3 regions of the Lysobacter stagni genome follow, and region 3 is predicted to be linked to each of the others. Evidence: predicted binding sites of a transcription regulator. Region 3 holds the regulator's gene; each other region holds the start of a gene.
The links. Region 3 encodes HrcA, which represses chaperone genes, less so after heat shock. Its sites were predicted from a motif close to TTNGCACTCNNNNNNNNNGAGTGCNAA; they were not measured.
Positions count from the first base shown of each region.

Region 1: groES (co-chaperone GroES) is a predicted target of HrcA. The motif match lies at 1,186-1,212, and genes of this name have one in related genera.
Region 2: rpoH (RNA polymerase sigma factor RpoH) is a predicted target of HrcA. The motif match lies at 1,197-1,223, and genes of this name have one in related genera.

Region 1 covers NZ_JASGBI010000001.1:354,585-356,848, forward strand. The annotation lists gene groL (chaperonin GroEL) at 1-723, opposite strand, end outside; gene groES (co-chaperone GroES) at 840-1,127, opposite strand; gene QLQ15_RS01575 (helix-turn-helix domain-containing protein) at 1,614-2,021, shown strand; gene QLQ15_RS01580 (hypothetical protein) at 2,028-2,264, opposite strand, start outside.
Region 2 covers NZ_JASGBI010000001.1:1,195,899-1,198,162, forward strand. The annotation lists gene QLQ15_RS05340 (response regulator) at 1-253, shown strand, start outside; gene ung (uracil-DNA glycosylase) at 250-975, shown strand; gene rpoH (RNA polymerase sigma factor RpoH) at 1,234-2,109, shown strand.
Region 3 covers NZ_JASGBI010000001.1:3,082,677-3,084,940, reverse strand. The annotation lists gene recN (DNA repair protein RecN) at 1-417, opposite strand, end outside; gene hrcA (heat-inducible transcriptional repressor HrcA) at 551-1,603, shown strand; gene grpE (nucleotide exchange factor GrpE) at 1,748-2,264, shown strand, end outside.

The DNA.
Region 1 (2,264 bases), 2.7 Mb from region 3:
CGCGACGCCTTCCAGCACCGGCAGCAGGTCACGCACGTTGGAGATCTTCTTGTCGTGCAGCAGGATGAACGGGTCGTCCAGTTCGGCCTGCATCGACTGCTGGTTGTTGATGAAGTACGGCGACAGGTAGCCGCGATCGAACTGCATGCCCTCGACGACGTCGAGCTCGTTCTCCAGGCCCGAACCGTCTTCCACGGTGATCACGCCTTCCTTGCCGACCTTGTCCATCGCCTGGGCGATGAGGTCGCCGATGTTGGCATCGGAGTTGGCCGAGATCGTGCCGACCTGGGCGATTTCCTTCGAGGTCGACGACGGCTTGGAGATCTTCTTCAGCTCGTCGACGGCGGCGTGCACGGCCTTGTCGATGCCGCGCTTGAGGTCCATCGGGTTCATGCCGGCGGCGACCGCCTTCATGCCTTCGCGGATCAGCGCCTGCGCCAGCACGGTGGCGGTGGTGGTGCCGTCACCGGCGTTGTCGGAGGTCTTGGAAGCGACTTCCTTCACCATCTGCGCGCCCATGTTCTCGAACTTGTCTGCAAGCTCGATTTCCTTGGCGACGGACACGCCGTCCTTGGTGATGGTCGGGGCGCCGAAGCTCTTCTCGAGCACGACGTTGCGGCCCTTCGGGCCGAGCGTGGCCTTGACGGCATTGGCGAGCACATTGACGCCGCGCAGCATCTTGACGCGCGCGTCCTCACCGAAACGGATTTCCTTGGCAGCCATGTTGTTACCTCAAATGCGGAATGGGGAATGGAAAAGCGGAAACACAGACGCGGCGGCAGGAAGGGAGCGGGACTCGCGCGTTGCGCGTCGTTCGCCGCTTCGTTCCCGCCGGGCGATCAGCCGAGGACGGCGAAGATGTCGTCTTCCTTCACCACCAGGAATTCGGTGCCGTCGAGCTTGACCTCGGTGCCGCTGTACTTGCCGAACAGCACCTTGTCGCCGACCTTCACCTTCGGCGCGCGCACGTTGCCGTTGTCGAAGACCTTGCCTTCGCCGACGGCAACGACTTCGCCCTTGATCGGCTTCTCGGTGGCCGAGTCCGGGATCACGATGCCGCCAGCGGACATCTTTTCTTCTTCCATGCGCTTGATGACCACGCGGTCGTAGAGCGGCTTGATATTCATCGCGACTGTCTCCGGGGATTTCGTAAGTGGTTGATACGACGGGGAAAGGAGTGGGATTTTAGCAATCGTCCCCGGTGAGTGCCAACGACCGGGGCGAAGAAAACCCGGCGAACCGGGATGGGCGAGAGATGGGGCGCCGCCGGAGGCTTTCAAGGGTCCGCCGGGCAATCGCGCAAAAAGAAAGAGCGCGTCCCGTGGAACGCGCTCTTTGGTGCGGAGCAGGCTGTCCTGAGCATGGCGCGTCCTTGCACCCCGATCCCCGAACCGACGCCTTGTCACGGCCAACCATCCTTGGCGGCACGAGGTCGATCTTGCCGCTCCGGGCGAGTGGCGGCCAGAGGTCGACTGCTGACTTTGGGTAGCCAAACCCTCGAAAAAAGTGTGAAAAACGTCGGGTTTGACTTGCATCAGCGCGGCGTAACGCTACCCTGAGCGCACAGCATTGGGTGTATTTTGTTCACCAGGTGAGTACAGGTAGCAGGTGCGATGACCCCTCAACAACGCATTCGCCTGGCCCGCCGGCACGCGGGTTTATCGCAAGCCGCGCTGGGCGCCGTCGTCGGGGTGCAACGCAGCGCCGTCGGCCACTGGGAAGCCGCGCGCGGCAAGTTTCCGAGCGTGGCCCACCTGCGCGAGGTGGCCCTTGTCACCGGCGTGCAGTTCGAATGGCTGGCCACCGGGCGGGGCAACATGAGCCTGTCGGCCGACACCGCGCTGGATTCGGTGGCCGCCGCGGAGGCGATGCTGGTCGAGGACCCGCTGGAGCTGCGCCTGCTCGCCGCCTTCCGGGAAGCCCCGACGCGCGCCAAGGCGCCGCTGGTGGAACTGGCGGAACAACTGGCCGAGATGCGCACCGGCCGCGGCCGCACGGCCACGCCGGGTCGCGCCCGGTGAACGGTCTCAGCCGCCCGCCAGGCGCCTGACCGCCGCGGGCGGCAATGTGGCGCAATCGGCCGAGGGCTCGAAACCGGAGGTCGCCGTTTCATCGCCCTGCACCAGCTGGACCTTGTGCGGCGCACTCGGGCCGAGGGCGAAGGTCCATACCGCGCGGATCTGCCCCTGCATCGGCGGCTCGGCCAACAGCGCGCCATCGGGGCCGATATAGACCAGATCGTTCGTCGAAGCGTCGATCCGTTT
Region 2 (2,264 bases), 1.9 Mb from region 3:
CGTCTATCTGAAAGGCGCACTCAGCGGCAACGACCTGCTCGCCCGCCTGCGCGAAGACTTCCGCTACGGCAAGCGTCGCCTTCCGGTGCTGGTGATGACCGGCGATGGCAACGCGGACAACCAGAGCGCACTGCTGCGCGCCGGTGCGAACGATCTGGTGCTCAAGCCGATCGAGGAACGCCTTCTGGTCACCAAGACGCTGTTCCAGCTTCGCCTGGCGCGCCTGGCGGAGCCGGCGACGCTGGACGCATGAACGAGGCCGCCGATCACGGCGCGCACGACCGCGTCCGTCTGGACCCCTCGTGGAAGGACCGGATCGGCGACTACCTGCAACGACCGGACATGCAGTCGCTGTCGGCGTTCCTGCGCGACCGCAAGGCCGCCGGGGCACGCATCTATCCACCCGGCCAGAACATCTTCGCCGCCTTCGACGCCACGCCATTCGAGGCGGTGAAGGTGGTCGTGCTGGGGCAGGACCCGTACCACGGCCCTGGCCAGGCGCATGGCCTGTGCTTCTCGGTGCTGCCCGGCGTGCCGGTGCCGCCGTCGCTGGACAACATCTTCAAGGAGATCCAGCGCGACCTCGGGATCGCCCGCCCCGATCACGGCTGCCTGCTGCCGTGGGCGCGCCGCGGTGTGCTGTTGCTCAACGCCGTGCTCACGGTGGAGGAAGGCCGGGCCGGGGCGCACCAGGGCAAGGGGTGGGAGGGCTTCACCGACCACGTGGTCGACGTGCTCAACCGCGAGCGCGAAGGCCTGGTCTTCCTGCTCTGGGGTAGTTACGCCCAGGCCAAGGGCAAGGTGATCGACCCGCGTCGCCATCGCGTGCTGAAGGCGCCGCATCCCTCGCCGCTGTCGGCGCACCGCGGCTTCCTGGGGTGCGGGCACTTCTCCGCCACCAACGAATACCTCGCCCGGAACGGGCAGTCGCCGATCGACTGGTCCCTTCCTCCGCGAGCCGAGCTGACCATCTGACCTCGTCGTCGGGAACTCCTGCGCCTGAATGCGGTCTCATCCCGTGGCTGGACGCGGCCCGGGCTCACGTTTCCTTCGGATCGCTGCCGATAGACTTGATGGCCAATCCTGGCCCGTCCAGCCAAGTGATTGATTTAAGTCGAGTTTCGCCCGTGCGCTCAGTCGAGCCGCGAGGCGGATGCTCGTTCCATTTCTGCAACACTGAGGAACTTCCAACCCCTTTAGCAGTCCCAGGACCCGACTGCTAAGATGCCTGCCATGACCCAGAACAGCCTCGCTCTTCCCCTGGTTTCCAACAACCTGCCGGTGCCGAGTGCGCTCGGTTCGCTGGACGCCTACGTCAATGCCGTGCATCGCATCCCGGTGCTGAGCGCTGAAGACGAACAGGCCCTGGCGCGTCGCTATCGCGACGACGAAGACCTCGACGCCGCCCGTGAGCTGGTCCATTCCCACCTGCGCTTCGTGGTCCACGTGGCCCGCGGCTACAACGGCTATGGCCTGCAGATCGGCGACCTCATCCAGGAAGGCAACATCGGCCTGATGAAGGCGGTCAAGCGCTTCGATCCCGAACAGGGCGTGCGCCTGGTTTCCTTCGCGGTGCACTGGATCCGCGCCGAGATGCACGAGTTCATCCTGAAGAACTGGCGCATCGTGAAGGTCGCCACGACCAAGGCGCAGCGCAAGCTGTTCTTCAACCTGCGCAAGTCGAAGACGCGCCTGGGCTGGATGAACGCCGAGGAAGTGCGTGCCGTCGCCCAGGACCTCAACGTCTCCGAGCGCGAAGTGCTCGAGATGGAATCGCGCCTTTCGGGCCGCGACATTGGTTTCGACGCACCGGACGAGGACGACGACAACGCGCCGCCGTCGCCGGTCGCGTACCTGCGCGCCGATGGCGAGGACCCCTCGCAGGCGTACGAGCGCAAGGACGAGGAAGACAGCCACCTGGCGCTGCTGCGCGAGGGCCTTTCCGGCCTGGACCAGCGTTCGCGCGACATCGTCAAACGCCGCTGGCTGGATGCGGACAGCAAGATCACGCTGCAGGAACTGGCCGACGAATACGGCGTCAGTGCCGAGCGCATCCGCCAGATCGAAGCCAATGCCCTGAAGAAGATGCGCGCGCTGTTCGCGGCGTAACCTTCCGAAGCGACATGCGACACGCGAACGGCCCGGACCTCCGGGCCGTTCTGCTTTCCGGCGTCCGTACGTTGCCTGCGCGGCCTTCACGCCGATTTCATCGCAGGGCCCCGAACGTGCGCGGGCCCTCCGCCACCGCGCGGTGCGGTGACAGG
Region 3 (2,264 bases):
GCGCGACAGCAGGGCCTGGTGTTCGTGCTGGCCGTGTATCTCGACCAGCCGGCCGGCCAGTTCGCCCAGCTGCCCCAGCGTCACCGGGCGGCCGTTGACCCACGCGCGCGAACCGCCATCGGCGCGGATCACGCGGCGGATCTGGCAGGCGTCGTCCTCGTCCAGTTCGTTCTCCAGCAGCCAGGTCCGCGCCAGGGGCACGTCGTCCAGGGAGAACTCGGCGACCAGTTCGGCACGGTCGGCGCCATGGCGCACCACGCCGCTGTCGGCGCGCAGGCCCGACAGCAGGCCCAGTGCGTCCACCAGCAGCGACTTGCCGGCGCCGGTTTCGCCGGAGATCACGGTGAGGCCGGGGCCGAAGGCCAGTTCGGCCTCGCTGACCACGGCGAATTGTTTGAGCGAGAGGTGGACGAGCATCGGACCGCGATTGTGCCCTGTGTGGGTTGCCGCTTGATAGCCGGTCGCCGTCTCACCGCGTAGGAACGGGCGCGGGGAGTGCGATCGACGTCAAACCCTTGCGTCGCCCGCGAACCCGTCATATATCGCCGCCATGAGTCGCAAACCCGCCGATCCCAGCCTCGACCCGCGTGCCCGCCAGCTGCTGCGCACGCTGATCGGCCGCTACATCCACAGTGGCGAGCCCATTGGCTCGCAGACCCTCGCGCGCCACGCGGGGCTCGACGTCAGCCCGGCGACGATCCGCAACATCCTGGCCGACCTCGAGGACGCCGGGCTGCTCAGCGCGCTGCACCACTCGTCCGGGCGGGTGCCGACGGCGCAGGGCTACCGCCTGTTCGTCGATTCGCTGCTGCAGGTGCGGCCGTTGCCGGACAGCGACCTGGCGCGGCTGCGCGGCGAGCTGCCGCCGGGCTCGGGCACGCAGGCCCTGCTGGGCAGCGCCTCGGAGCTGCTGTCGGCGATGACCCATTTCGTCGGCGTGGTCAGCGTGCCGCGGCGCGAGCAGTTCGCCTTCCGCCGGATCGACTTCGTCCCGCTGGACGCCCAGCGCGTGCTGGCCATCGTCGTGTTCGCCGACAACGAGGTGCAGAACCGCATCGTGCAGACGCGGCGGGCCTTCGATGCCGGCGAGCTGGAGCGCGTGGCCAACTACCTCAACGCCCATTTCGCGGGGCGCACCGTGGCCGACATCCGCGCCACGCTGGTGCGCGAGCTGCGCAATGCCCAGGACGAGATGCAGCGGCTGCTGTCGCAGTCGGTGGAACTGGCCGACCAGGTCCTGGAACCCGCCCGCGACGACATGGTGCTTGCCGGCCAGACGCGACTGATGGGCGTGCAGGACCTGGCCGACCTGGACCGCCTGCGCGATCTGTTCGAGGCCTTTGCCCGCAAGCGCGAGATCCTGCAGCTGCTGGAGCGCACCGTGCAGGCGCCGGGCGTGCGCATCTTCATCGGCGAGGAAACCGGGCTGGCCCCGCTGGAGGGCATCTCGCTGGTGAGCGCGCCCTATGTGGCGGCGGGCAGCGGGCGCGTGCTCGGGGTGCTGGGCGTGATCGGGCCCACCCGCATGGCATACGAGCGGGTGATTCCGGTGGTGCAGGCGGCTGCGGACGCCCTGGGCGCGGCGCTCGACCCCGAAACCTGAGGCCGTGGCCGGCCGCGTGGCCGGCGTCCGTCGTGCGGTTCGTCTTGAAACCCGTGACAGCGGCCCCATTGCTGCCGTTGACGCGCCTTCGTGCGCGGTTTTCCGCATGTTTGAGCGCCCTTGGCGCAGGGAATGGAGCAACGCATGACTTCCAGCAATACCGGCGAACCCAACGACACGCCCGACGTGGCCCCCGATACCGAAGGCGCCCCGCTGGCGAACCAGCTCGAGGCCGCCCGGGCCGAACTGACACAGCTGCGCGAGGACTCGCTGCGCGAACGCGCCGAACTCGAGAACCAGCGCAAGCGCATGGCGCGCGAGCTCGACATGGCCCGCAGGTTCGCCAACGAGCGCCTGCTGTCCGAACTGCTGCCGGTGATCGACAGCCTGGAAGCGGGCCTGGCCGTGCCCGGCGACACCGCCGCGCACCTGCGCGAGGGCATGGAGCTGACCCTGCGTCAGCTGCTCAAGGTGGCCGGCGACAACGGCCTGATCGCGGTCGACCCGGTCGGCCAGCCGTTCAATCCCGAACACCACCAGGCCATGAGCATGGTCGAGGCCGCCGGCCATGCGCCCGGCAATGTGGTGCAGGTCTACCAGAAGGGCTGGTTGCTGAACGACCGGCTGCTGCGCCCGGCGCTGGTGGTCGTCGCCCGGCACG